DNA from 3 places in the Lysinibacillus sp. FW12 genome. Region 2 is predicted to be linked to each of the others. Evidence: a T-box and tRNA genes for the amino acid it is inferred to sense, from the RefSeq annotation. Region 2 holds a T-box; the other regions hold tRNA genes.
What was found. The T-box of region 2 lies ahead of leuS (leucine--tRNA ligase). A T-box ahead of a tRNA ligase gene usually reads a tRNA of that ligase, here a tRNA-Leu.
Positions count from the first base shown of each region.

Region 1: it encodes a tRNA-Leu, which carries the amino acid that the T-box ahead of leuS (leucine--tRNA ligase) is inferred to sense. The anticodon was not compared.
Region 3: it encodes a tRNA-Leu, which carries the amino acid that the T-box ahead of leuS (leucine--tRNA ligase) is inferred to sense. The anticodon was not compared.

Region 1 covers NZ_CP139094.1:569-10,573, forward strand. Annotated here, with positions in the region: rRNA gene SJW71_RS00010 (23S ribosomal RNA) at 1-2,657, opposite strand, end outside; tRNA gene SJW71_RS00015 (tRNA-Ala) at 2,745-2,820, opposite strand; tRNA gene SJW71_RS00020 (tRNA-Ile) at 2,833-2,909, opposite strand; rRNA gene SJW71_RS00025 (16S ribosomal RNA) at 3,004-4,555, opposite strand; tRNA gene SJW71_RS00030 (tRNA-Ala) at 4,699-4,774, opposite strand; tRNA gene SJW71_RS00035 (tRNA-Pro) at 4,789-4,865, opposite strand; tRNA gene SJW71_RS00040 (tRNA-Arg) at 4,876-4,952, opposite strand; tRNA gene SJW71_RS00045 (tRNA-Leu) at 4,960-5,048, opposite strand; tRNA gene SJW71_RS00050 (tRNA-Gly) at 5,054-5,128, opposite strand; tRNA gene SJW71_RS00055 (tRNA-Leu) at 5,165-5,249, opposite strand; tRNA gene SJW71_RS00060 (tRNA-Lys) at 5,267-5,342, opposite strand; tRNA gene SJW71_RS00065 (tRNA-Thr) at 5,350-5,425, opposite strand; tRNA gene SJW71_RS00070 (tRNA-Val) at 5,429-5,504, opposite strand; rRNA gene rrf (5S ribosomal RNA) at 5,515-5,630, opposite strand; rRNA gene SJW71_RS00080 (23S ribosomal RNA) at 5,745-8,672, opposite strand; rRNA gene SJW71_RS00085 (16S ribosomal RNA) at 8,853-10,005, opposite strand, start outside.
Region 2 covers NZ_CP139094.1:1,212,206-1,222,210, reverse strand. Annotated here, with positions in the region: gene SJW71_RS06305 (DUF4181 domain-containing protein) at 1-800, opposite strand, end outside; gene SJW71_RS06300 (sigma-70 family RNA polymerase sigma factor) at 787-1,308, opposite strand; gene SJW71_RS06295 (NupC/NupG family nucleoside CNT transporter) at 1,684-2,865, shown strand; gene leuS (leucine--tRNA ligase) at 3,691-6,108, opposite strand; T-box leader at 6,195-6,405, opposite strand; gene SJW71_RS06285 (SulP family inorganic anion transporter) at 6,471-8,213, opposite strand; gene SJW71_RS06280 (ArsR/SmtB family transcription factor) at 8,270-8,617, opposite strand; gene SJW71_RS06275 (MDR family MFS transporter) at 8,768-9,946, opposite strand.
Region 3 covers NZ_CP139094.1:589,409-599,413, reverse strand. Annotated here, with positions in the region: gene tsaB (tRNA (adenosine(37)-N6)-threonylcarbamoyltransferase complex dimerization subunit type 1 TsaB) at 1-324, opposite strand, end outside; gene tsaE (tRNA (adenosine(37)-N6)-threonylcarbamoyltransferase complex ATPase subunit type 1 TsaE) at 321-770, opposite strand; gene SJW71_RS03160 (hypothetical protein) at 972-1,310, opposite strand; tRNA gene SJW71_RS03155 (tRNA-Asp) at 1,776-1,851, opposite strand; gene SJW71_RS03150 (M24 family metallopeptidase) at 2,007-3,071, shown strand; rRNA gene rrf (5S ribosomal RNA) at 3,164-3,279, opposite strand; rRNA gene SJW71_RS03140 (23S ribosomal RNA) at 3,474-6,401, opposite strand; rRNA gene SJW71_RS03135 (16S ribosomal RNA) at 6,708-8,258, opposite strand; tRNA gene SJW71_RS03130 (tRNA-Gly) at 8,455-8,528, opposite strand; tRNA gene SJW71_RS03125 (tRNA-Arg) at 8,547-8,623, opposite strand; tRNA gene SJW71_RS03120 (tRNA-Leu) at 8,642-8,727, opposite strand; tRNA gene SJW71_RS03115 (tRNA-Lys) at 8,796-8,868, opposite strand; tRNA gene SJW71_RS03110 (tRNA-Gln) at 8,884-8,958, opposite strand; tRNA gene SJW71_RS03105 (tRNA-Asp) at 8,964-9,039, opposite strand; tRNA gene SJW71_RS03100 (tRNA-Glu) at 9,075-9,146, opposite strand; tRNA gene SJW71_RS03095 (tRNA-Asn) at 9,148-9,224, opposite strand; gene SJW71_RS03090 (SprT family protein) at 9,313-9,774, opposite strand; gene SJW71_RS03085 (Tex family protein) at 9,842-10,005, opposite strand, start outside.

The sequences.
Region 1 (10,005 bases), 1.2 Mb from region 2:
ACGCCCACGACGGATAGGGACCGAACTGTCTCACGACGTTCTGAACCCAGCTCGCGTACCGCTTTAATGGGCGAACAGCCCAACCCTTGGGACCGACTACAGCCCCAGGATGCGATGAGCCGACATCGAGGTGCCAAACCTCCCCGTCGATGTGGACTCTTGGGGGAGATAAGCCTGTTATCCCCGGGGTAGCTTTTATCCGTTGAGCGATGGCCCTTCCATGCGGAACCACCGGATCACTAAGCCCGTCTTTCGACCCTGCTCGACTTGTAGGTCTCGCAGTCAAGCTCCCTTGTGCCTTTACACTCTACGAATGATTTCCAACCATTCTGAGGGAACCTTTGGGCGCCTCCGTTACCTTTTAGGAGGCGACCGCCCCAGTCAAACTGTCCGCCTGACACTGTCTCCTGCCCCGCTAAGGGGCATGGGTTAGAATTTCAATACAACCAGGGTAGTATCCCACCGACGCCTCCTTCGAAGCTGGCGCTCCGAGATCTCTGGCTCCTACCTATCCTGTACAAGTTGTACCAAAATTCAATATCAGGCTACAGTAAAGCTCCACGGGGTCTTTCCGTCCTGTCGCGGGTAACCTGCATCTTCACAGGTACTATAATTTCACCGAGTCTCTCGTTGAGACAGTGCCCAGATCGTTACGCCTTTCGTGCGGGTCGGAACTTACCCGACAAGGAATTTCGCTACCTTAGGACCGTTATAGTTACGGCCGCCGTTTACTGGGGCTTCAATTCGCAGCTTCGCTTGCGCTAACCACTCCTCTTAACCTTCCAGCACCGGGCAGGCGTCAGCCCCTATACGTCACCTTACGGTTTTGCAGAGACCTGTGTTTTTGCTAAACAGTCGCCTGGGCCTATTCACTGCGGCTCTCATGCGCTTGCACGCTCAAGAGCACCCCTTCTCCCGAAGTTACGGGGTCATTTTGCCGAGTTCCTTAACGAGAGTTCTCTCGCACACCTTAGGATTCTCTCCTCGACTACCTGTGTCGGTTTGCGGTACGGGCACCTCTCACCTCGATAGAGGCTTTTCTTGGCAGTGTGAAATCAGGAACTTCGTCCATACGGACTCGCCATCACAGCTCAACGTTACAGTGTGCGGATTTGCCTACACACACGCCTTACTGCTTGGACGCGCATAACCAACAGCGCGCTTACCCTATCCTACTGCGTCCCCCCATTTCTCAAACGGTGAGGAGGTGGTACAGGAATATCAACCTGTTGTCCATCGCCTACGCCTGTCGGCCTCGGCTTAGGTCCCGACTAACCCTGAGCGGACGAGCCTTCCTCAGGAAACCTTAGTCATACGGTGGACGGGATTCTCACCCGTCTTTCGCTACTCATACCGGCATTCTCACTTCTAAGCGCTCCACCAGTCCTTCCGGTCTGACTTCAACGCACTTAGAACGCTCTCCTACCACTGACATCGTAGATGTCAATCCACAGCTTCGGTGAATCGTTTAGCCCCGATACATTTTCGGCGCAGCGTCACTCGACCAGTGAGCTATTACGCACTCTTTAAATGATGGCTGCTTCTAAGCCAACATCCTGGTTGTCTGTGCAACGCCACATCCTTTTCCACTTAACGATTACTTTGGGACCTTAGCTGGTGGTCTGGGCTGTTTCCCTTTTGACTACGGATCTTATCACTCGCAGTCTGACTCCCGTGTATAAATATCTGGCATTCGGAGTTTGTCTGAATTCGGTAAACCGGGATGGCCCCCTAGTCCAAACAGTGCTCTACCTCCAGTATTCTCATCACGAGGCTAGCCCTAAAGCTATTTCGGAGAGAACCAGCTATCTCCAAGTTCGATTGGAATTTCTCCGCTACCCACACCTCATCCCCGCACTTTTCAACGTGCGTGGGTTCGGGCCTCCAGTAAGTGTTACCTTACCTTCACCCTGGACATGGGTAGATCACCTGGTTTCGGGTCTACGACCACGTACTATTTCGCCCTATTCAGACTCGCTTTCGCTGCGGCTCCGCCTTCTAAAGCTTAACCTTGCACGTAATCGTAACTCGCCGGTTCATTCTACAAAAGGCACGCTATCACCCATTAACGGGCTCTAACTACTTGTAGGCACACGGTTTCAGGATCTCTTTCACTCCCCTTCCGGGGTGCTTTTCACCTTTCCCTCACGGTACTGGTTCACTATCGGTCACTAGGTAGTATTTAGCCTTGGGAGATGGTCCTCCCGGATTCCGACGGAATTTCACGTGTTCCGCCGTACTCAGGATCCACTCAGGAGAGAACGAACTTTCGACTACAGGGCTTTTACCTGCTCTGGCGGACCTTTCCAAGTCGCTTCATCTAACTCGCTCTTTTGTAACTCCGTATAGAGTGTCCTACAACCCCAAGAGGCAAGCCTCTTGGTTTGGGCTCTTCCCGTTTCGCTCGCCGCTACTCAGGGAATCGATTTTTCTTTCTCTTCCTCCAGGTACTTAGATGTTTCAGTTCCCTGGGTCTGCCTTCAAGACGCTATGTATTCACGTCAAGATACTACGCGATTAAACGTAGTGGGTTCCCCCATTCGGAAATCTCCGGATCAAAGCTCACTTACAGCTCCCCGAAGCATATCGGTGTTAGTGCCGTCCTTCTTCGGCTCCTAGTGCCAAGGCATTCGCCGTGCGCCCTTAATAACTTAACCAAGTTATTAAGCCTATAAAAAACTTAAAAAATAAATGTGTTTGTTACAATTTCAATGTCGTTTTATCCAGTTTTCAAAGAACAAAATTGGTGGAGCCTAGCGGGATCGAACCGCTGACCTCCTGCGTGCAAGGCAGGCGCTCTCCCAGCTGAGCTAAGGCCCCAAGAGGTATATATGGTGGGCCTAAATGGACTCGAACCATCGACCTCACGCTTATCAGGCGTGCGCTCTAACCAGCTGAGCTATAGGCCCTCTTGGAAGTTTTATAATATTTCATAAACCTTCAAAACTGAACGCAAAACGTAATCTTACAAACCCAAGGTTTGTATTCCGAAATAATCCTTAGAAAGGAGGTGATCCAGCCGCACCTTCCGATACGGCTACCTTGTTACGACTTCACCCCAATCATCTATCCCACCTTCGGCGGCTGGCTCCAAAAGGTTACCTCACCGACTTCGGGTGTTACAAACTCTCGTGGTGTGACGGGCGGTGTGTACAAGGCCCGGGAACGTATTCACCGCGGCATGCTGATCCGCGATTACTAGCGATTCCGGCTTCATGTAGGCGAGTTGCAGCCTACAATCCGAACTGAGAACGACTTTATCGGATTAGCTCCCTCTCGCGAGTTGGCAACCGTTTGTATCGTCCATTGTAGCACGTGTGTAGCCCAGGTCATAAGGGGCATGATGATTTGACGTCATCCCCACCTTCCTCCGGTTTGTCACCGGCAGTCACCTTAGAGTGCCCAACTAAATGATGGCAACTAAGATCAAGGGTTGCGCTCGTTGCGGGACTTAACCCAACATCTCACGACACGAGCTGACGACAACCATGCACCACCTGTCACCGTTGCCCCCGAAGGGGAAACTATATCTCTACAGTGGTCAACGGGATGTCAAGACCTGGTAAGGTTCTTCGCGTTGCTTCGAATTAAACCACATGCTCCACCGCTTGTGCGGGCCCCCGTCAATTCCTTTGAGTTTCAGTCTTGCGACCGTACTCCCCAGGCGGAGTGCTTAATGCGTTAGCTGCAGCACTAAGGGGCGGAAACCCCCTAACACTTAGCACTCATCGTTTACGGCGTGGACTACCAGGGTATCTAATCCTGTTTGCTCCCCACGCTTTCGCGCCTCAGCGTCAGTTACAGACCAGAAAGTCGCCTTCGCCACTGGTGTTCCTCCAAATCTCTACGCATTTCACCGCTACACTTGGAATTCCACTTTCCTCTTCTGCACTCAAGTCCCCCAGTTTCCAATGACCCTCCACGGTTGAGCCGTGGGCTTTCACATCAGACTTAAAGGACCGCCTGCGCGCGCTTTACGCCCAATAATTCCGGACAACGCTTGCCACCTACGTATTACCGCGGCTGCTGGCACGTAGTTAGCCGTGGCTTTCTAATAAGGTACCGTCAAGGTACAGCCAGTTACTACTGTACTTGTTCTTCCCTTACAACAGAGTTTTACGATCCGAAAACCTTCTTCACTCACGCGGCGTTGCTCCATCAGGCTTTCGCCCATTGTGGAAGATTCCCTACTGCTGCCTCCCGTAGGAGTCTGGGCCGTGTCTCAGTCCCAGTGTGGCCGATCACCCTCTCAGGTCGGCTACGCATCGTCGCCTTGGTGAGCCGTTACCTCACCAACTAGCTAATGCGCCGCGGGCCCATCTTATAGCGACAGCCGAAACCGTCTTTCAGTGTTCCACCATGAGGTGGAACAGATTATTCGGTATTAGCCCCGGTTTCCCGGAGTTATCCCAAACTATAAGGTAGGTTGCCCACGTGTTACTCACCCGTCCGCCGCTAACGTCAAAGGAGCAAGCTCCTTCTCTGTTCGCTCGACTTGCATGTATTAGGCACGCCGCCAGCGTTCGTCCTGAGCCAGGATCAAACTCTCCATAAAAGAAATTTGATTAGCTCAAATTGTTTTGCTGGCATCAATTTTGATGTCCAAAATTTTGTTTCGTTCACTAGCCGAAACTAGTTACTTAAAACTTTATTGATTACGTTTTGCTTGTTCAGTTTTCAAGGTTCATTTAATTGAATTGGTGGAGCCTAGCGGGATCGAACCGCTGACCTCCTGCGTGCAAGGCAGGCGCTCTCCCAGCTGAGCTAAGGCCCCATAAATTTAGGAAATGGTCGGGAAGACAGGATTCGAACCTGCGACCCCTTGGTCCCAAACCAAGTGCTCTACCAAGCTGAGCTACTTCCCGTTCGTTCTTTTGGCGCGCCCGACAGGAGTCGAACCCATAACCTTCTGATCCGTAGTCAGACGCTCTATCCAATTGAGCTACGGGCGCATAATAATGGTGCCGAGGACCGGAATCGAACCGGTACGGTAGTCACCTACCGCAGGATTTTAAGTCCTGTGCGTCTGCCAGTTCCGCCACCCCGGCACATTTGGAGCGGAAGACGAGGTTCGAACTCGCGACCCCCACCTTGGCAAGGTGGTGTTCTACCACTGAACTACTTCCGCATGTGCATAAGTTTTTTTATCTGGCAATGAAAATAATGGTGCGGGTGAAGGGAGTCGAACCCCCACGCCTTGCGGCGCTAGATCCTAAGTCTAGTGCGTCTGCCAATTCCGCCACACCCGCTTATTATTATTTCAAAATGGTGAGCCATGAAGGACTCGAACCTTCGACCCTCTGATTAAAAGTCAGATGCTCTACCAACTGAGCTAATGGCTCGAAAAAATGGTGCCGGCTATAGGAATCGAACCCACGACCTACTGATTACAAGTCAGTTGCTCTACCTGCTGAGCTAAACCGGCATATGGTGGAGGATGACGGGCTCGAACCGCCGACCCCCTGCTTGTAAGGCAGGTGCTCTCCCAGCTGAGCTAATCCTCCTGGGTATTATGCCTAGCGACGTCCTACTCTCGCAGGGGGAAGCCCCCAACTACCATCGGCGCTAAAGAGCTTAACTTCCGTGTTCGGTATGGGAACGGGTGTGACCTCTTTGCCATCATCACTAGACTTTTTAAAAGACAAGATTTATTATAACATATTTCGTTATAAATACAAGCTTTTTTTAAAACTTTCTTGTTCTTTCAAAACTGGATAAACGGTGCATTGACTGCTTCAAACAATTTGGTTAAGTCCTCGATCGATTAGTATTCGTCAGCTCCATGTGTCACCACACTTCCACCTCGAACCTATCTACCTCATCGTCTTTGAGGGATCTTACTTACTTGCGTAATGGGAAATCTCATCTTGAGGGGGGCTTCATGCTTAGATGCTTTCAGCACTTATCCCGTCCACACATAGCTACCCAGCGATGCCTTTGGCAAGACAACTGGTACACCAGCGGTGTGTCCATCCCGGTCCTCTCGTACTAAGGACAGCTCCTCTCAAATTTCCTACGCCCACGACGGATAGGGACCGAACTGTCTCACGACGTTCTGAACCCAGCTCGCGTACCGCTTTAATGGGCGAACAGCCCAACCCTTGGGACCGACTACAGCCCCAGGATGCGATGAGCCGACATCGAGGTGCCAAACCTCCCCGTCGATGTGGACTCTTGGGGGAGATAAGCCTGTTATCCCCGGGGTAGCTTTTATCCGTTGAGCGATGGCCCTTCCATGCGGAACCACCGGATCACTAAGCCCGTCTTTCGACCCTGCTCGACTTGTAGGTCTCGCAGTCAAGCTCCCTTGTGCCTTTACACTCTACGAATGATTTCCAACCATTCTGAGGGAACCTTTGGGCGCCTCCGTTACCTTTTAGGAGGCGACCGCCCCAGTCAAACTGTCCGCCTGACACTGTCTCCTGCCCCGCTAAGGGGCATGGGTTAGAATTTCAATACAACCAGGGTAGTATCCCACCGACGCCTCCTTCGAAGCTGGCGCTCCGAGATCTCTGGCTCCTACCTATCCTGTACAAGTTGTACCAAAATTCAATATCAGGCTACAGTAAAGCTCCACGGGGTCTTTCCGTCCTGTCGCGGGTAACCTGCATCTTCACAGGTACTATAATTTCACCGAGTCTCTCGTTGAGACAGTGCCCAGATCGTTACGCCTTTCGTGCGGGTCGGAACTTACCCGACAAGGAATTTCGCTACCTTAGGACCGTTATAGTTACGGCCGCCGTTTACTGGGGCTTCAATTCGCAGCTTCGCTTGCGCTAACCACTCCTCTTAACCTTCCAGCACCGGGCAGGCGTCAGCCCCTATACGTCACCTTACGGTTTTGCAGAGACCTGTGTTTTTGCTAAACAGTCGCCTGGGCCTATTCACTGCGGCTCTCATGCGCTTGCACGCTCAAGAGCACCCCTTCTCCCGAAGTTACGGGGTCATTTTGCCGAGTTCCTTAACGAGAGTTCTCTCGCACACCTTAGGATTCTCTCCTCGACTACCTGTGTCGGTTTGCGGTACGGGCACCTCTCACCTCGATAGAGGCTTTTCTTGGCAGTGTGAAATCAGGAACTTCGTCCATACGGACTCGCCATCACAGCTCAACGTTACAGTGTGCGGATTTGCCTACACACACGCCTTACTGCTTGGACGCGCATAACCAACAGCGCGCTTACCCTATCCTACTGCGTCCCCCCATTTCTCAAACGGTGAGGAGGTGGTACAGGAATATCAACCTGTTGTCCATCGCCTACGCCTGTCGGCCTCGGCTTAGGTCCCGACTAACCCTGAGCGGACGAGCCTTCCTCAGGAAACCTTAGTCATACGGTGGACGGGATTCTCACCCGTCTTTCGCTACTCATACCGGCATTCTCACTTCTAAGCGCTCCACCAGTCCTTCCGGTCTGACTTCAACGCACTTAGAACGCTCTCCTACCACTGACATCGTAGATGTCAATCCACAGCTTCGGTGAATCGTTTAGCCCCGATACATTTTCGGCGCAGCGTCACTCGACCAGTGAGCTATTACGCACTCTTTAAATGATGGCTGCTTCTAAGCCAACATCCTGGTTGTCTGTGCAACGCCACATCCTTTTCCACTTAACGATTACTTTGGGACCTTAGCTGGTGGTCTGGGCTGTTTCCCTTTTGACTACGGATCTTATCACTCGCAGTCTGACTCCCGTGTATAAATATCTGGCATTCGGAGTTTGTCTGAATTCGGTAAACCGGGATGGCCCCCTAGTCCAAACAGTGCTCTACCTCCAGTATTCTCATCACGAGGCTAGCCCTAAAGCTATTTCGGAGAGAACCAGCTATCTCCAAGTTCGATTGGAATTTCTCCGCTACCCACACCTCATCCCCGCACTTTTCAACGTGCGTGGGTTCGGGCCTCCAGTAAGTGTTACCTTACCTTCACCCTGGACATGGGTAGATCACCTGGTTTCGGGTCTACGACCACGTACTATTTCGCCCTATTCAGACTCGCTTTCGCTGCGGCTCCGCCTTCTAAAGCTTAACCTTGCACGTAATCGTAACTCGCCGGTTCATTCTACAAAAGGCACGCTATCACCCATTAACGGGCTCTAACTACTTGTAGGCACACGGTTTCAGGATCTCTTTCACTCCCCTTCCGGGGTGCTTTTCACCTTTCCCTCACGGTACTGGTTCACTATCGGTCACTAGGTAGTATTTAGCCTTGGGAGATGGTCCTCCCGGATTCCGACGGAATTTCACGTGTTCCGCCGTACTCAGGATCCACTCAGGAGAGAACGAACTTTCGACTACAGGGCTTTTACCTGCTCTGGCGGACCTTTCCAAGTCGCTTCATCTAACTCGCTCTTTTGTAACTCCGTATAGAGTGTCCTACAACCCCAAGAGGCAAGCCTCTTGGTTTGGGCTCTTCCCGTTTCGCTCGCCGCTACTCAGGGAATCGATTTTTCTTTCTCTTCCTCCAGGTACTTAGATGTTTCAGTTCCCTGGGTCTGCCTTCAAGACGCTATGTATTCACGTCAAGATACTACGCGATTAAACGTAGTGGGTTCCCCCATTCGGAAATCTCCGGATCAAAGCTCACTTACAGCTCCCCGAAGCATATCGGTGTTAGTGCCGTCCTTCTTCGGCTCCTAGTGCCAAGGCATTCGCCGTGCGCCCTTAATAACTTAACCAAGTTATTAAGCCTATAAAAAACTTAAAAAATAAATGTGTTTGTTACAATTTCAATGTCGTTTTATCCAGTTTTCAAAGAACAAGTTTTGAAGTATTTCATTCGGAAGAATGAACCTTCAAAACTGAACGCAAAACGTAATCTTACAAACCCAAGGTTTGTATTCCGAAATAATCCTTAGAAAGGAGGTGATCCAGCCGCACCTTCCGATACGGCTACCTTGTTACGACTTCACCCCAATCATCTATCCCACCTTCGGCGGCTGGCTCCAAAAGGTTACCTCACCGACTTCGGGTGTTACAAACTCTCGTGGTGTGACGGGCGGTGTGTACAAGGCCCGGGAACGTATTCACCGCGGCATGCTGATCCGCGATTACTAGCGATTCCGGCTTCATGTAGGCGAGTTGCAGCCTACAATCCGAACTGAGAACGACTTTATCGGATTAGCTCCCTCTCGCGAGTTGGCAACCGTTTGTATCGTCCATTGTAGCACGTGTGTAGCCCAGGTCATAAGGGGCATGATGATTTGACGTCATCCCCACCTTCCTCCGGTTTGTCACCGGCAGTCACCTTAGAGTGCCCAACTAAATGATGGCAACTAAGATCAAGGGTTGCGCTCGTTGCGGGACTTAACCCAACATCTCACGACACGAGCTGACGACAACCATGCACCACCTGTCACCGTTGCCCCCGAAGGGGAAACTATATCTCTACAGTGGTCAACGGGATGTCAAGACCTGGTAAGGTTCTTCGCGTTGCTTCGAATTAAACCACATGCTCCACCGCTTGTGCGGGCCCCCGTCAATTCCTTTGAGTTTCAGTCTTGCGACCGTACTCCCCAGGCGGAGTGCTTAATGCGTTAGCTGCAGCACTAAGGGGCGGAAACCCCCTAACACTTAGCACTCATCGTTTACGGCGTGGACTACCAGGGTATCTAATCCTGTTTGCTCCCCACGCTTTCGCGCCTCAGCGTCAGTTACAGACCAGAAAGTCGCCTTCGCCACTGGTGTTCCTCCAAATCTCTACGCATTTCACCGCTACACTTGGAATTCCACTTTCCTCTTCTGCACTCAAGTCCCCCAGTTTCCAATGACCCTCCACGGTTGAGCCGTGGGCTTTCACATCAGACTTAAAGGACCGCCTGCGCGCGCTTTACGCCCAATAATTCCGGACAACGCTTGCCACCTACGTATTACCGCGGCTGCTGGCACGTAGTTAGCCGTGGCTTTCTAATAAGGTACCGTCAAGGTACAGCCAGTTACTACTGTACTTGTTCTTCCCTTACAACAGAGTTTTACGATCCGAAAACCTTCTTCACTCACGCGGCGTTGCTC
Region 2 (10,005 bases):
ATGATGACGGTATATAAAATCCACCCTTTTACCATAAATAAAATGAGCATGACGATATTCAAAGCTTTAAGAGTCCATACAGCACGTCGATGGCCTCTAGAAACATACCCCTTTGGAATGTTGAACCTTTTCCTCATTATTTTTTCGACAAGCATATGAATAGCTAGTAGAAGGACTAGAAAAACAACATAACCTTTCATTCCAAATTTAGCTTGATCTTTGAGAGTGAGGTTTTCATAAGCCTTTGTCAGTTCTCTATTATTAACTTTATAAAATGATTTATGGTCATGATCTTCTATTAGAATACTTTCCTCACCTATGAACATCTTCAACTTAATGATCTGGTCATTTTCAAACTGTGCCCAAACATCCTGTATGGTACGAAATAAAAATTGGTTCTCTTCATATTTCTGTGTTACTGTGGCCTGCTGTAATAGCTGCTGTAATAATTCCTTTTCGGGAATTTGTTTATATACTTTTTGGCCAATCGTCCACCCAGGTCTTCCCGCTAGAAAGGTCTCCTCATCTGAATTTGAAATCATCGTATATTTTTTTACTGTTTCTTGCTGTGCCATGGTAACAATTGAAGCTTGACGAGTTTGCTCCATCTGTCCTAATGGCCCCATCTCTACTAACAAAAGTAGTATGAGTATCGCACCTATAAAAATCAGTGGATATGACCAGCGTTTTGTTACCTTTTTTTCTTGCTGTACTCGCTGTAGAATATCCTGCTGTAATGATTGCGTAAATCGTGGTGCTTCGCCAAGTTCTTGATCCAACTTCTCTTTAAAAGTTGTCATCTACTAACACCTCCCACTCACTTTTCTCTAATCTTTCCTGTAACATTTTTCTTGCTCGGTGCAATCTAGTTTTAATCGTATTTTCTGTACATGCAAGAATATCTGCCATTTCCCTGATCTTTAATTCCTGATAATAATAAAGGATAGCTACCTCTCGATAAGTAATTGGTAACTCAAATAAAGCACACTTTAATGTTGATCGCTCATCCTTAACTACTAATTCCTTTTCCGGAGTACGTTTACTTGCACCCATATGTATTTTTTCCATCAATAGATGTCGTTTATTTTTCCAACTTCGTAGATAATCATGACTTTTATGTACGGTAATTTTGACTAAATACGTCTTTAGGGAGGATCTTTGTTCAAAACGATTCTGCTGACGATAATACGCGAAAAATACATCCTGAACAATTTCTTCAGCAATCGACCAGTCCTTTACATATAGATAAGCCACTCGTAAGCAATATTCACCGTGCTCTTCCATAATGGCTGCTAAATGCTCACTCACCCAAACACCTCCTATACACATTCACCCTATAGTCGTAATCCATTGCTTATTGGTTTCAAAAAAAGAAAATAACCGCTACGTTTTTACGATGGACATAATTTTTCAAAAACTCCACACAATAAAAAAGCATTGTAACAAGCATTTTTTTCATCGTTGATTTTAATGATTTTATTTGGAATATGTCGGTTATACACTGTATTTATCGTATTCGTATGCCAAGAAGCATACTTTTTTTCTTTTTTCTATTGAATAACTAGCAAAAAAACTGTTATAGTGAGATTGTTTGTCTGACGTCTGACTAATTAGATCTTAAGCTGTTCTTTTGAAATTGGAACATCATGGCAAAAAATATTATATATAAATATGGAGGAAATGATGAGGTACTTAATATCCTTGTGTGGATTGTTACTTGTTTTTGCATTAGCTTTTTTAATGAGTAAAAACAAAAAAGAAATAAAATATAAATATATAGTTATTATGTTAATCATCCAATTTTTATTGGCAGCTTTACTACTCAATACAACAGTTGGTTATGTTCTAATCAAAGGAATCACAAAAGTATTTGATCATTTATTATCATATGCCAATGCAGGTATATCATTTGTTTTTGGTGGTTTAGCAAATGAAGGAGAATCACCATTCTTTTTAACAGTATTATTACCGATTATCTTTATTTCAGTCTTGATCGGGATTTTACAACACTTTAGAATACTTCCCTTATTTATGAAATGGATAGGATTATTTTTAAGCAAAGTCAGTGGTATGGGAAAATTAGAGTCCTATAATGCCGTTGCTTCTGCTATGGTAGGACAATCCGAAGTATTCATAACGGTCAAAAAACAATTAGATAAGATTGCCCCTCATCGTATGTATACTTTATGTGCATCAGCTATGTCTACCGTTTCGATGTCAGTTGTTGGAGCCTACATGACAATGATTGAGCCTAAATATGTTGTAACGGCCATAGTCCTGAATCTATTTGGGGGCTTCATCATTGTTTCCATCATTAATCCTTATACTGTAGATGAAAAGGAAGATATCTTAACGATTGAAGATGAGCATAAGCAAGCCTTCTTCCAAATGATTGGAGAATATATTATGGATGGCTTTAAAGTAGCCATCATTGTTGGTGCCATGCTTATTGGTTTCGTAGCTTTAATGGATTTAATCAATTCACTATTTGATATGATTATCGGCATCTCTTTCCAAGAAATATTAGGCTATATCTTTGCACCAATCGCCTTCTTAATGGGGATCCCATGGAAAGATGCTGTTTCTGCTGGCGGCATTATGGCAACTAAATTAGTAACGAATGAATTCGTTGCCATGATCAATCTTGGTGACGTCTCAGCGTCCATGAGTGAACGTACACTGGGCATTATTTCTGTATTCCTTGTATCCTTTGCCAACTTTTCATCCATTGGTATTATTTCCGGGGCAGTGAAAGGGTTGAACGAAAGACAAGGTAATGTTGTTGCACGATTTGGCTTAAAGTTGTTGTACGGCGCTACACTTGTAAGTATCCTAACAGCTATTATTGTTGGATTGATTATTTAAACTGAATATGGGACTATTTTTGAACTGCACTCGACTCGGTTAGTTGGGTGCAGTTTTTCTGTATTGTATCTTCGTAATCGCTATGGGTTGCACATCAAAACAACGACATTTGCAAGATGTAGACAAGAAAGGATGAAAAGAAAGTTAGGTGCTAAGAATGACTGAATATGACCGCTTTTTCCAATTAAAAGGCGTTCATGCCCAACACTTATCAAATTAAAAAAGAACACTCATTTGTTTTAACTCTTAAACAGATGAGTGTTCTTTCAGTTTTTCATCGTTCTGAATAATAGACTGATTCAAGTAATTCTGCTCTTGAATGGGATCTATCCATTCCTTCACTTCAAAAAATTTAACGATGTTATTTAATGATAAAGCGCAGAATACAATAGCACTAAAAAACTAAGTAGAGTGAAACTAAATAGAATTATTAGAGGTAATTTCTCTTTACGTTCTTTGATTCGATTCATTCTAAGAAATAGTACAATACAAAGGGCAAGTGAAATACCAAAAAGAATAATAGGAACTATAGATAACAAAACTATTCTCCTTTTCTAATAATTAACATTGAGAACCTATCCAGAAAGGATCTGGATTTACTGTACCTGTCCATTTAAAAAATACAAAAGTGTTAAAAGAATTCCGTTAATCGTTATAAATGAGAAGGATGGACCGAACCTGAAGGATTTTTTAGTATTTCGTTATACTAATTTAAAAAGGACAAAACATATTAGTCATATTAAATATGTTTTGTCCTTTGATTTATTTTTTTATTTAGGTATTGATAACTATGTTTTAGTAATGCACATTTTAATTTATGTCTCTTTATTTAACGACAATATTGACAAGTTTGCCTGGAATAACGATGACTTTTACTAAGCTCTTTCCTGCCATATATTCTTGTACTTTTTCATCAGCCAATGCCACTTTTTCGATGTCCTCTTTTGAAGCATCTTTTGCTACGACGATTTTAGCACGTACTTTACCCGCAACTTGCACTGCTACTTCTACTTCATCATCCACAAGCTTAGCTTCATCATACGTTGGCCATTGCGCATAAGAAATTGTTCCTTCATTACCTAATAGCTGCCATAATTCTTCAGCAATATGTGGAGCGATTGGTGCTAGCATTTTAACAAAACCTTCCGCATAGGCTGTTGGGATCACATCAACTTTATAGCAATCGTTGATAAATACCATCATTTGTGAAATAGCTGTATTAAAGCGGATGCCTTCATAATCCTCTGTCACTTTTTTCACTGTTTGGTGATAAGCTTTTTCAAGTGTTTGATCGTTAGATACTTGAATTTTAGCAGAGATTGTTCCATCCTCTTCATTGACAAATAGACGCCAGATACGGTCTAAGAAGCGTCGTGCGCCGTCTAAGCCATTTGTAGACCATGCAACAGAAGCCTCAAGTGGTCCCATAAACATTTCATATAAACGTAATGTATCTGCCCCATGCGAATCGATGATTTCATCTGGGTTTACAACATTCCCTTTAGATTTAGACATTTTTTCATTACCTTCACCAAGAATCATACCTTGGTTAAATAATTTTTGGAACGGCTCTTTCGTATGAACAACACCTAAATCATATAACACTTTATGCCAGAAGCGAGCGTATAGTAAATGTAGTACAGCATGCTCAGCCCCACCAATATAAATATCAACTGGTAACCAGCGTTTTAGTAATTCTGGATCAGCAATCGCTTCTGTATTTGTAGGATCGATATAGCGTAAGAAGTACCAGCTAGAGCCTGCCCACTGTGGCATTGTATTTGTTTCACGACGGCCTTTTTTGCCTGTCTCTGGATCTACAACATTCACCCATTCTGCAATATTTGCCAATGGTGATTCACCAGTACCCGATGGACGGATATTATCTGTTTTCGGAAGCATTAATGGTAGTTCCTCTTCTGGAACAGGTGTGATCGTGCCATCTTCCCAATGAATCATTGGAATCGGTTCACCCCAGTAACGTTGACGAGAGAATAACCAGTCACGTAGACGATAAGAGATTTTCTTCTCCCCTACGCCTTTTTGCTCTAACCATTCGATTGCTTTCGCGATGCCATCTACTTTGTTTAAACCATTTAGGAAGTCCGAGTTAATATGTGGACCATCACCAGTAAATGCTTCTTTGCTGATGTCTCCGCCTTCAAGGACAGGAACAATGTCTAAGCCGAACGCTGTTGCAAATTCATAGTCTCGTTCATCATGGGCTGGAACCGCCATAATAGCACCTGTACCGTAAGACACTAGTACATAATCAGCAATCCAAATCGGAACTTTTTTACCGTTAATCGGATTCACTGCATAGGCTCCTGTAAATACACCTGTTTTCTCTTTCGCTAAATCTGTACGCTCAAGGTCAGATTTCATTTTGACCTTTTCTAAATAATCCTCGACAGCTTGGCGTTGTTCAGCAGTAGTAATCTGTTCTACTAATTTATGTTCAGGTGCAAGCACACAGTATGTAGCACCAAATAATGTATCAGGACGTGTTGTAAATACCGTGAAGTTTTGATCTGTACCATCAATATCAAATGTTACTTCTGCCCCTTCTGAACGACCAATCCAGTTACGTTGCATATCTTTAATAGACTCTGGCCAATCTACTTCCTCTAAGTCATCAATTAAACGGTCTGCATATGCCGTAATTTTTAGCATCCATTGTTTCATTGGTCGACGTTCTACTGGATGCCCTCCACGTTCTGATTTCCCATCAATTACCTCTTCATTCGCCAATACAGTACCAAGTGCTGGACACCAGTTCACAGCCACTTCATCGACATAAGCTAAACCTTTTTTATAAAGTTGGATAAAAATCCATTGTGTCCATTTATAATAGTTAGGGTCCGTTGTGTTAATTTCGCGATCCCAATCATAGCTAAAGCCTAGCTCTTGGATTTGACGCTTGAATGTCGCAATATTTTTTGCGGTAAACTCAGCTGGATCATTACCAGTATCAAGTGCATATTGCTCAGCTGGTAAACCAAATGCATCCCAGCCCATTGGGTGTAATACATTGTAGCCTTGCATACGTTTAAAGCGTGAAAGGATATCTGTAGCTGTATATCCTTCTGGATGGCCTACATGAAGTCCAGCACCAGATGGATATGGGAACATATCTAGGGCATAAAATTTAGGCTTCGCTGTTTCATTTTCAGTTTTAAATGTTTTATTATCAGCCCAATATTGCTGCCACTTTTTTTCAATTTGTTGATGATTAAAACTCATTCTTTTTCCTCCTTCGATGGATCATGTTGCTCTTCATCAGAATTGACAAAATATTTAAAAAATAAAAAAACTCGCCCCATTCTTAAAGAAGGGACGAGAGAATTTGTACTCCCGCGGTACCACCCAGATTAGTGATTACACTCGGCTCAAGCTTCCTTAACGCGGAAGAAACGACACACGATATTTCACGCGGGCAGACTCAGAAGGCGAGTTCAACTTGCTTTCTTACTAGCTTTCACCAACCGCTAGCTCTCTAAAAAGAACCACAAATCTACTATTCCTCATCACAGTCTTTACATGATATTGCATTTATTCTAATGGAAAGTATTGAAAAGCACAAGCCTTTGTTTACAGGTTACCCATTACTGAACAATTAATTCCTTTTTTTCCTTAGTTTTAGATAAATCCTTACATTCATGAAAAGCAAAATGCTGACATCCAATGCATTGATTTACATCCAAATAGCTAATAGCTTTTGTAATTGCTTCTCCTGTGTGCTGATAAAAATGTTGCGCGCCTATTTTATCGTAGATTCCATTGTGCTGCAGGGCTACCTTTAAATCACCTTGCACACCAGTTAACAAAATAGTACCACCTTGCGCTATAAAGTTATCCATGATATTGCTAAAATATGCTTCACCAGTTGAATCCATAAAGGGCACTTTCCCCATTCGTAAAATCAAAACTTTTGATTTCTGATGTAACGCGCTTTCAATCGTTTGTTCAAACATTTGTGCTGCACCAAAAAACAGTGGACCTTCAATTGTATACATGCTAATTTGCGGACAATCATGCTGCTTGTGAACGACATGTGCCTGCACCTTCTCCCCTTTGAGGGAATGATCGGGTAATACTTTTGTGACAACAAGCTTTTCACTCATCCGTTTCGCAAATAAAAGCACAGCCAAGACTAGCCCTACTTCGACTGCTAATGTAAGACTAGTAAAGACAGTTAATAAAAAGGTAATCAATAATACAAGTGAATCTCCAGATTTTAACTTCACAATATGCGAAAAATGGTGTCGTTCACTCATATTCCAAGCTACTACCATTAACACAGGAGCCATACTTGCTAACGGTATGTGTGACGCATATGGAGCTAATAACAATAATGTGACTAAGACAAACACACCATGGATGATACCTGACATAGGAGAAACTGCGCCTGTTTTAATATTGGTCGCTGTACGTGCAATCGCACCCGTGGCAGGTATACCTCCAAACAATGGCGTCACGATATTGGCAATCCCTTGCCCAATAAGTTCCCGGTTGCTGTTATGCTTACTATTTGTCATCCCGTCTGCAACGACAGCAGATAGCAGAGATTCTATGCCTCCTAGCATTGCAATGACAAACGCTGGACCAATAAGCTGTTGTAAGCGTTCCAACGTAATAGGAGGAAAAGCAAAATGAGGTAATGAATTAGGAATTTGACCATAGGCTGTTGCAATAGTGGCAACTTGTCCTGAAAAGAAGAACGTTGCCACAAGAGTTGAAACAACAATTCCAACTAATGCACCAGGAACTTTTGGAAAAAGTTTTGGTGTGATGATAATCGTTAGTAAACAAAGGATTGCCGTAAAGATACTATAAACATTCGTCGTACCTAGCTGCTTAACGATTTCTTGTATATTGTCCATAAAATATTCATGTCTTTCCATATTGGTTAGCCCTAAAAAATTGGCAATTTGACCTGTAAAAATAAGAACAGCTATACCTGCAGTAAAACCAACTGTTACAGGGCGAGGAATAAACTTAATTAAAGACCCCAGCTTAAAAATACCCATTAAGCAAAGCAGAACCCCTGCCATTAAACCGGCAAGTAATAAATCTTCATAGCCATAAGTAAGGACAATTCCTAATAATACCGGCACAAACGCTCCGGTGGGCCCACCAATTTGATATTTAGATCCACCAAAAAGCGAAATAAGGATACCAGCAATACAAGCGGTATAAATACCATACTCAGGTTTCACACCAGATGCAATGGCAAAGGACATGGCGAGTGGAATGGCGACAATCCCAACAATAATTCCAGACATTACATCCTTCTTTACATGATGAACTGAATACCCTTCAAAGCGTCCTGTAAACAGTGACTTCATAGATAAATCTTCCCTTCAAAATAATAAGCAAAGCATAATTTTTAAACATCATTGATTTACTTATTGTCTTCGTCACCTTCATTGCTCGTCATTTCTTCTAATCTTGAAATGGTATTAACTAAATGGTTATTAAAAATATCCTTTGCCACTCCGAGTAATTCACCAATCATTGGATCACTTAAAGAATAGTAAACTTTTTTACCTTCTTTCACCCCATAAACAATATTTTTAGCACGTAAAACACTTAATTGCTGTGAAACTGCCGAGCCCTCTTTTTCTAAACAATCTTGAATCTCGTTGACACTTTTCTGACCATCTACAAGGAGTTCAAGTATTCTAATACGTAACGGATGTGCTAATGCTTTAAAAAAATCCGCCTTAAACTGTTGTAAGCCCTCTTCCATAAAAAAACCTCCATATCACTACATATTCAAATATTTGAATATATATAATTGTAAGCCTGTTGACAATATTTTTCAATATCTCCTATAAAAAAGAGCAAAACCTAGTGTTATACACACTCGATTTTGCTCTCTTTTTATTTTGTTAGATTATTAATCTACAACTATATTGTTCTTTTTTAAAGGATAATCGTAAGTTAAACATGGGATAATAGCCAACAGCACAATGACCACTAAGGTTAACACTAGAGGGATCATCCCAAACTGATCCACCATTATCCCGCCGAATAATGGCCCAATCATCCGTCCCCCAGTCGCAGCACTATTAATTATGCCCTGATAAAACCCTTGTCGTCCTTTTGGTGCAAGTTGATTCGCAATGGTTGGCAATGCGGGGGTATAAAACATTTCGCCAAATGTTAAAACAAGCATCGCTGCACCGAACATTTTAAAATCACTTGCAAAGGCAATAATTCCAAAAGAAATGGCAATAAGCGTTACACCAAACACTAACTGACGTTTTAAATGATGCTCCCACCGTTTTACAAGAGGCGCAATAAGAGGTTGCCCCAAAACAATAAGTAGACCATTTATTGTCCAAAGTAAGCTGTATTGTTTTAACCCCAAGCCTAAATCTTGGGTATAAGACGAAATCGTTGCACTCCATTGAGAATATGCTAGCCAACATAAAACGGAGGACGCACTAATAATTAACAAAGCATAGAATGGTGCCTTGTTAACAATTCGTTTACTTTCACTAACGACACTCTTCGGTGCAATACTCCCTACCTCTAAACGCTTAAATGTAAATAGCGCAATGAAAAAGAATAAAATATACATCCCTAAATTTACTTTAAAAACATAGTCAAATTGATAATCTGCCACTATACCTGCAAGTGCAGGTCCTACAGCAACTCCAACATTCTGTGCCAAATAGATGGCATTAAAGGCTTTTCGTCCGCCCTCTGGCCATGCAGCACCAGCTAATGCAAACATACTTGGAAAAACGATGCCCCCACTAAAGCCGAGTATTGTTAAAAACCACACATAATGTGGCCAACCGTGCCAAATCGTTAAACCAATTAGTGAAGCAATCGTTAACAGAATGCCAAACATTATAGCCTTATAGCCACCAATTCTATCAAATAAGTAACCTCCTAGTAGGTTACCAAGTACCCCAGCAGCAGAATTGAGCATTAAGACAAAGCCAGCCATCGCAAGCGTTTTTCCTAAATAATCATGCATATAAATGGCATTTAAAGGCCATAAAAAAGAGTTGCCTGTTGTGTTAACAAGCATTCCAATTATTAAAAACCAAACACGTTTTGGCATATGATGACCTCCATTATTTCGCTTCTCTAAATAGCTAGTTTATGCTGAAACACTTAAAA
Region 3 (10,005 bases), 620 kb from region 2:
CCCATTATATAAGGCGGCATTTGCAGCTAATGCCTTTAAACTAGATATCCCCACTAAAGGCTTCTGCAATGTCCATGCAAGGGTTTTGGCTAGCGTCACTCCTATACGGACACCTGTATAAGAACCTGGCCCTTCAGATACGGCAATTGCATCCAATTCGTTTGGTTTAATACCTACTCGAGCTAGTATCTCCTCAATAGCTGGCATCGCACCTGCTGAATGGGTTAATTTTATATTTTGTATCATTTCGGCCACCACTTTGCCATCCTTCACAACTGCAACAGAAAGCGGTGTATTCGCTGTTTCTATTCCTAACCAAATCATTTCATTAGCTCCTCACATAGTGCCTCATAGCGTTCCCCACGAGGTAATAACACAAAGCGTCGTTCATTTTCTCCGATTCGGTAAATCTCTATCGCCAAGCGATCCTGTGGCAAATCTTGTTCAATTAAATGTGCCCATTCGATCACTGATACCGCATCTCCATAAAACAATTCATCCCAACCAAGATCCTCATCACTTTCTGCTAACCGATAGACATCTAAATGATTAAAGGGTAACCTTCCCTCATACTGCTTAACAATCGTAAAAGTTGGGCTGTTGACTGTTCTTTTGACTCCAAGTCCCTTCGCTAAAGCTTTTGTAAATGTTGTCTTACCAGCGCCTAGATCCCCCTCTAATGTTATGGTGTCTTGCGCTTCTAGTAAATTTGCTAGCTTCACGGCAAAGCGTTCTGTATCATCAACTGAATTCATGATTATTTCATACATACTCTTTTTCCTCTCATCACTACATTACCTCTAGTTTACCTAAACTAGCGGAAATGTTCAAAGCATCCAATATGAATTATATCTTGCTGAAATGGTTCTAACTAAAGAAGCAATGTGTCTTGGCTTTGATATTGTGCTTGTAAGAAGGGTAACCATTGAATTAAAAAAACACGCCTTCTATTGTGAAGACGTGTCAACTATCTATCTATTGGAATGGCCTTTAACAGCAATAATCTCTTTATCAATTAGTTTATCATTCTTAAATTTCAATAAATAAGCCTGTGTCATCAGGATTTCATCATTCCACCGATATTCATTATTTTTGATCTTTTTACCTGCGCCGCCTACTGTTTCTACTACTTCAATATATGACATATCATTTTTTAATTTCTCAAATTCTGCTTCATTCATATTTTTTTGCCAGTGATACGCATTTGATTCTTCTATCTCTATAATAGGATCTCCACAGCCTACCATCAATATCATGGAACCAATAAGCAAAGGTAAATAAAGACGTTTAAAAGAATAGTCTTTGCTCATATTAACACCTCCGTAGCCAATCCGATTACTTCTAATGTTTACCCCTAATTTTTATTTTAGAAACATATCTAATTTTACCTTATAGAAACGCCATCATTTATCGGTAATTTTTACTATCTTTAGATAATATTAAATATATGCAATAAGTTTTATTTATTACGCTTATAAAAAGCTTTTACAGCGATTAGACGTCTTTCTAAGAGAATTTGATGAGCTATTTAGGACGTTAGATGTTATTTTTTATAAAATAACGGTAGGTTCGTCATGAGTCCTTCGCCGACTATAAAGCTTTAAGCCCCAATGTTGATACGCTATGAACTAGGTCCTCATGAAGTTTAACATTGACGCTTCCAGCATATTTGAAAAAGTTCACTTTGGAGGTGTATAACTGAATGAATATCCGATTGAACACAAAAAAGCCCTTATGACTTTAACAATCATAAGGGCTATATATTTAATTATAAATGGCGGTCCCGACCGGGATCGAACCGGCGATCTCCTGCGTGACAGGCAGGCATGTTAACCGCTACACCACGGGACCTCTTTAAGACATTTATAAATATATCATAAAAAAATTAGATATGCAACAAATATTTTCATATTTTTTATTCAAAAATTATCTACGTATCTATTTTTTGTAGACTCTAAACATGATGCAAAATTTGCAGTATAGTTAACGTAAAGGGGGAAAATTATATGTCAAAATTAAACGAATTACGACAATCTTTACAAGGACAAGATACGGACGCAATTATTATTACAAACGCTCAGAATCGCCGTTATTTAACAGGGTTTACAGGCAGTGCAGGAACAGTTATCGTAACAAACACTCGCGCTCTCTTATTAGTAGACTTCCGCTATACACAACAGGCAAAGGATCAATGTAAAGCTTTTGAGGTTCTAGAAATTGATCGCAACCGTTTATATGAAACCATTCAGGAAATTTTTGAACAGGATTCAATTAAAACAGCAGGTTTTGAGCAACATCATGTTACATATCATAGTTATCAATTAATGAATAATAAATTGACAGCCACATTGAAGCCATTGTCTACTATTGTAGAAGATTTACGAAAGATTAAAACACCCGAAGAAATTGAAATAATAAAAAAAGCAGCATGGATTTCGGATGAGGCATTTAAATATATTTTAACTATCATTGAACCAGGCATTTCTGAACTTGATATTGCCCATGCATTAGAATCTCATATGCGAAAAAATGGTGCCACTGGGGCAGCCTTTGACATGATTATCGCTTCAGGTTATCGTTCAGCATTACCGCATGGTGTAGCGTCCTCTAAAGTAGTTGAGCAAGGTGATATGCTGATAATGGATTTTGGCGCTTATTTTCAAGGCTATCGTTCGGATATGACTAGAACGATTGCAATTGGGGAGCCATCAGACCACTTAAAGGAAGTATACCAAATCGTTTATGACTCTCTCCAACATGCCCTTTCCAAAATGAGAGCAGGTATTACAGGACGAGAGGCAGATAGCTATACTCGTGACTATATTACAGCAAAAGGTTATGGTCATAATTATGGACATGGTGCAGGACATGGTATAGGATTAGATATCCATGAAAATATATTTATGTCTACGGTCTGTGAAGATATTCTAGAAGAGAATATGGTATTAACAGTTGAACCAGGTATTTATATACCAAATATAGGCGGCGTACGTATCGAGGATGACGTTATCATTAAGAAAGACGGTGTGGAAGTACTTACCCACTCTCCAAAGGAACTCATTATTTTATAAATAAACAATAACATCAAAGAATAATTACAAATGTAATTATTCTTTGATTTTTTAAATAAAAAAACAGCCAGCTCACAGCTGACTGCTTTCTTGCCTAGCGACGTCCTACTCTCACAGGGGGAAGCCCCCAACTACCATCGGCGCTAAAGAGCTTAACTTCCGTGTTCGGTATGGGAACGGGTGTGACCTCTTTGCCATCATCACTAGACTATATTCGACCTTCAATACACGGCGTATTACTGCGTCAGCTGCTCTCGCTCAATCAGTCACGTACAGAAGTACGCTCCCTCAATCACTCGGTTGCTTCCTTGTTCTACTTGTGTCTTGAAGCTCTCATTTTTATTGTTGAAAGTATTGTTCTTTCAAAACTGGATAAACGGTGCATTGAATGCTTCAAACAATTTGGTTAAGTCCTCGATCGATTAGTATTCGTCAGCTCCATGTGTCACCACACTTCCACCTCGAACCTATCTACCTCATCGTCTTTGAGGGATCTTACTTACTTGCGTAATGGGAAATCTCATCTTGAGGGGGGCTTCATGCTTAGATGCTTTCAGCACTTATCCCGTCCACACATAGCTACCCAGCGATGCCTTTGGCAAGACAACTGGTACACCAGCGGTGTGTCCATCCCGGTCCTCTCGTACTAAGGACAGCTCCTCTCAAATTTCCTACGCCCACGACGGATAGGGACCGAACTGTCTCACGACGTTCTGAACCCAGCTCGCGTACCGCTTTAATGGGCGAACAGCCCAACCCTTGGGACCGACTACAGCCCCAGGATGCGATGAGCCGACATCGAGGTGCCAAACCTCCCCGTCGATGTGGACTCTTGGGGGAGATAAGCCTGTTATCCCCGGGGTAGCTTTTATCCGTTGAGCGATGGCCCTTCCATGCGGAACCACCGGATCACTAAGCCCGTCTTTCGACCCTGCTCGACTTGTAGGTCTCGCAGTCAAGCTCCCTTGTGCCTTTACACTCTACGAATGATTTCCAACCATTCTGAGGGAACCTTTGGGCGCCTCCGTTACCTTTTAGGAGGCGACCGCCCCAGTCAAACTGTCCGCCTGACACTGTCTCCTGTCCCGCTAAGGGGCATGGGTTAGAATTTCAATACAACCAGGGTAGTATCCCACCGACGCCTCCTTCGAAGCTGGCGCTCCGAGATCTCTGGCTCCTACCTATCCTGTACAAGTTGTACCAAAATTCAATATCAGGCTACAGTAAAGCTCCACGGGGTCTTTCCGTCCTGTCGCGGGTAACCTGCATCTTCACAGGTACTATAATTTCACCGAGTCTCTCGTTGAGACAGTGCCCAGATCGTTACGCCTTTCGTGCGGGTCGGAACTTACCCGACAAGGAATTTCGCTACCTTAGGACCGTTATAGTTACGGCCGCCGTTTACTGGGGCTTCAATTCGCAGCTTCGCTTGCGCTAACCACTCCTCTTAACCTTCCAGCACCGGGCAGGCGTCAGCCCCTATACGTCACCTTACGGTTTTGCAGAGACCTGTGTTTTTGCTAAACAGTCGCCTGGGCCTATTCACTGCGGCTCTCATGCGCTTGCACGCTCAAGAGCACCCCTTCTCCCGAAGTTACGGGGTCATTTTGCCGAGTTCCTTAACGAGAGTTCTCTCGCACACCTTAGGATTCTCTCCTCGACTACCTGTGTCGGTTTGCGGTACGGGCACCTCTCACCTCGATAGAGGCTTTTCTTGGCAGTGTGAAATCAGGAACTTCGTCCATACGGACTCGCCATCACAGCTCAACGTTACAGTGTGCGGATTTGCCTACACACACGCCTTACTGCTTGGACGCGCATAACCAACAGCGCGCTTACCCTATCCTACTGCGTCCCCCCATTTCTCAAACGGTGAGGAGGTGGTACAGGAATATCAACCTGTTGTCCATCGCCTACGCCTGTCGGCCTCGGCTTAGGTCCCGACTAACCCTGAGCGGACGAGCCTTCCTCAGGAAACCTTAGTCATACGGTGGACGGGATTCTCACCCGTCTTTCGCTACTCATACCGGCATTCTCACTTCTAAGCGCTCCACCAGTCCTTCCGGTCTGACTTCAACGCACTTAGAACGCTCTCCTACCACTGACATCGTAGATGTCAATCCACAGCTTCGGTGAATCGTTTAGCCCCGATACATTTTCGGCGCAGCGTCACTCGACCAGTGAGCTATTACGCACTCTTTAAATGATGGCTGCTTCTAAGCCAACATCCTGGTTGTCTGTGCAACGCCACATCCTTTTCCACTTAACGATTACTTTGGGACCTTAGCTGGTGGTCTGGGCTGTTTCCCTTTTGACTACGGATCTTATCACTCGCAGTCTGACTCCCGTGTATAAATATCTGGCATTCGGAGTTTGTCTGAATTCGGTAAACCGGGATGGCCCCCTAGTCCAAACAGTGCTCTACCTCCAGTATTCTCATCACGAGGCTAGCCCTAAAGCTATTTCGGAGAGAACCAGCTATCTCCAAGTTCGATTGGAATTTCTCCGCTACCCACACCTCATCCCCGCACTTTTCAACGTGCGTGGGTTCGGGCCTCCAGTAAGTGTTACCTTACCTTCACCCTGGACATGGGTAGATCACCTGGTTTCGGGTCTACGACCACGTACTATTTCGCCCTATTCAGACTCGCTTTCGCTGCGGCTCCGCCTTCTAAAGCTTAACCTTGCACGTAATCGTAACTCGCCGGTTCATTCTACAAAAGGCACGCTATCACCCATTAACGGGCTCTAACTACTTGTAGGCACACGGTTTCAGGATCTCTTTCACTCCCCTTCCGGGGTGCTTTTCACCTTTCCCTCACGGTACTGGTTCACTATCGGTCACTAGGTAGTATTTAGCCTTGGGAGATGGTCCTCCCGGATTCCGACGGAATTTCACGTGTTCCGCCGTACTCAGGATCCACTCAGGAGAGAACGAACTTTCGACTACAGGGCTTTTACCTGCTCTGGCGGACCTTTCCAAGTCGCTTCATCTAACTCGCTCTTTTGTAACTCCGTATAGAGTGTCCTACAACCCCAAGAGGCAAGCCTCTTGGTTTGGGCTCTTCCCGTTTCGCTCGCCGCTACTCAGGGAATCGATTTTTCTTTCTCTTCCTCCAGGTACTTAGATGTTTCAGTTCCCTGGGTCTGCCTTCAAGACGCTATGTATTCACGTCAAGATACTACGCGATTAAACGTAGTGGGTTCCCCCATTCGGAAATCTCCGGATCAAAGCTCACTTACAGCTCCCCGAAGCATATCGGTGTTAGTGCCGTCCTTCTTCGGCTCCTAGTGCCAAGGCATTCGCCGTGCGCCCTTAATAACTTAACCTACAGCTTTCAATACACATCGCATTTCGTTGTCAGCTTCACTCGTTCAATCAGTCCCGTACTGAAGTACGCTCCTTCATTTACTCGATTGCTTCCTAGAACTGCTTGTGTCTTGAAACCTTACTAATGTTATTAAGCCTATAAAAAAACTTAAAAAATAAATGTGTTTGTTACAATTTCAATGTCGTTTTATCCAGTTTTCAAAGAACAAGTTTTGAAGTATTTCATTCGGAAGAATGAACCTTCAAAACTGAACGCAAAACGTAATCTTACAAACCCTAGGTTTGTATTCCGAAATAATCCTTAGAAAGGAGGTGATCCAGCCGCACCTTCCGATACGGCTACCTTGTTACGACTTCACCCCAATCATCTATCCCACCTTCGGCGGCTGGCTCCAAAAGGTTACCTCACCGACTTCGGGTGTTACAAACTCTCGTGGTGTGACGGGCGGTGTGTACAAGGCCCGGGAACGTATTCACCGCGGCATGCTGATCCGCGATTACTAGCGATTCCGGCTTCATGTAGGCGAGTTGCAGCCTACAATCCGAACTGAGAACGACTTTATCGGATTAGCTCCCTCTCGCGAGTTGGCAACCGTTTGTATCGTCCATTGTAGCACGTGTGTAGCCCAGGTCATAAGGGGCATGATGATTTGACGTCATCCCCACCTTCCTCCGGTTTGTCACCGGCAGTCACCTTAGAGTGCCCAACTAAATGATGGCAACTAAGATCAAGGGTTGCGCTCGTTGCGGGACTTAACCCAACATCTCACGACACGAGCTGACGACAACCATGCACCACCTGTCACCGTTGCCCCGAAGGGGAAACTATATCTCTACAGTGGTCAACGGGATGTCAAGACCTGGTAAGGTTCTTCGCGTTGCTTCGAATTAAACCACATGCTCCACCGCTTGTGCGGGCCCCCGTCAATTCCTTTGAGTTTCAGTCTTGCGACCGTACTCCCCAGGCGGAGTGCTTAATGCGTTAGCTGCAGCACTAAGGGGCGGAAACCCCCTAACACTTAGCACTCATCGTTTACGGCGTGGACTACCAGGGTATCTAATCCTGTTTGCTCCCCACGCTTTCGCGCCTCAGCGTCAGTTACAGACCAGAAAGTCGCCTTCGCCACTGGTGTTCCTCCAAATCTCTACGCATTTCACCGCTACACTTGGAATTCCACTTTCCTCTTCTGCACTCAAGTCCCCCAGTTTCCAATGACCCTCCACGGTTGAGCCGTGGGCTTTCACATCAGACTTAAAGGACCGCCTGCGCGCGCTTTACGCCCAATAATTCCGGACAACGCTTGCCACCTACGTATTACCGCGGCTGCTGGCACGTAGTTAGCCGTGGCTTTCTAATAAGGTACCGTCAAGGTACAGCCAGTTACTACTGTACTTGTTCTTCCCTTACAACAGAGTTTTACGATCCGAAAACCTTCTTCACTCACGCGGCGTTGCTCCATCAGGCTTTCGCCCATTGTGGAAGATTCCCTACTGCTGCCTCCCGTAGGAGTCTGGGCCGTGTCTCAGTCCCAGTGTGGCCGATCACCCTCTCAGGTCGGCTACGCATCGTCGCCTTGGTGAGCCGTTACCTCACCAACTAGCTAATGCGCCGCGGGCCCATCTTATAGCGACAGCCGAAACCGTCTTTCAGTGTTCCACCATGAGGTGGAACAGATTATTCGGTATTAGCCCCGGTTTCCCGGAGTTATCCCAAACTATAAGGTAGGTTGCCCACGTGTTACTCACCCGTCCGCCGCTAACGTCAAAGGAGCAAGCTCCTTCTCTGTTCGCTCGACTTGCATGTATTAGGCACGCCGCCAGCGTTCGTCCTGAGCCAGGATCAAACTCTCCATAAAAGAAATTTGATTAGCTCAAATTGTTTTGCTGGCATCAATTTTGATGTCCAAAATTTTGTTTTGTTCACTAGCCGAAACTAGTTACTTAAAACTTTATTGATTACGTTTTGCTTGTTCAGTTTTCAAGGTTCATAACGTCGTCTTTCAGACAACTTCTTTATGTTATCACACAACCATTTGGTTGTCAACACTTTTTTGGAGCGGGTGATGAGAATCGAACTCACGACATCAGCTTGGAAGGCTGAGGTTTTACCATTAAACTACACCCGCGTATTTATTGTTTAAAATTGGCGCGCCCGGCAGGAGTCGAACCCACAACCTTCTGATCCGTAGTCAGACGCTCTATCCAATTGAGCTACGGGCGCATATAAAATTAAATGACTTGGTGCGGCCGAGAGGACTTGAACCTCCACGGGGTTGCCCCCACTAGGCCCTCAACCTAGCGCGTCTGCCGTTCCGCCACGACCGCATTCGATTAGTAACTTTCTCATTATACTACGATAACCAAAAAAGTCAACCTTTTTTCTTAAAATAAGATGAGCCATGAAGGACTCGAACCTTCGACCCTCTGATTAAAAGTCAGATGCTCTACCAACTGAGCTAATGGCTCATATTAAGAAATGAATGGCTGGGGTACTAGGATTCGAACCTAGGCATGACGGAATCAAAATCCGTTGCCTTACCGCTTGGCTATACCCCAATAAGTGGCGGTCCCGACCGGGATCGAACCGGCGATCTCCTGCGTGACAGGCAGGCATGTTAACCGCTACACCACGGGACCAAATTATTGTAATTTAAAATATAATATAAAGAAAATGACCCCTACGGGATTCGAACCCGTGTTACCGCCGTGAAAGGGCGGTGTCTTAACCACTTGACCAAGGGGCCATGGCTCCGAAGGCAGGACTCGAACCTGCGACAACCTGATTAACAGTCAGGTGCTACTACCAACTGAGCTACTTCGGAATAATCATGTAATGTTGTCGTCGTTATCTTGTCGACTTTTACTATTATAGGGACAACTTAATAAAACGTCAACTGTTTTTTTATTTTTTTACTCTAATAGTTTTAATCTCCCCAAACACTTGCTACAACAATACTTTTCAACATTCATTTTTATTTTTCGAACATATAATTGTTGGCAATTGACACAAGTATAAGTATAACGACGACTATATTTGGTAGTTGATGCTTTAGGAGGTTGTAAAACTGAGCAAAATCGAGGTGCATTTACTTTTTTTAATAATGCCCGAAAGTCTTGATCTCGATGTTGATACCCTTTACCTTCTATATGTAAATGATAATGACATAGTTCATGCAGGACTATACCTTCAATTTCCTTAACGCCATATAGCTCAAAGGCTTTAGGATTAATTTCTATATTATGGGATTGTAAAAGATACCGCCCTCCTGTTGAACGTAATCTAGCGTTAAAGTAGGCTTGATGTTGAAATGGCTTTTGAAAACTTTCCAAGGATAAGCGACGAACAAGCTGTTGTAATTCCTCATTGTTCATAATGATCACCTCTAACAACAAGAATACCACACTGCGTAGTATAGACAGTGTGGTAAAAATTTATTACTTATTCTAATGTTTGATTTTTAGGCGGAAGCATTGTTAAAGAAATACGCCCTTTATTTACGTCTATTTGTTCAACCCAAACAGTGACAATATCACCTAAAGCTACAACTTCTAATGGATGTTTAATGCGCTTAGTTTGTAGTTTAGAAATATGCACAAGTCCGT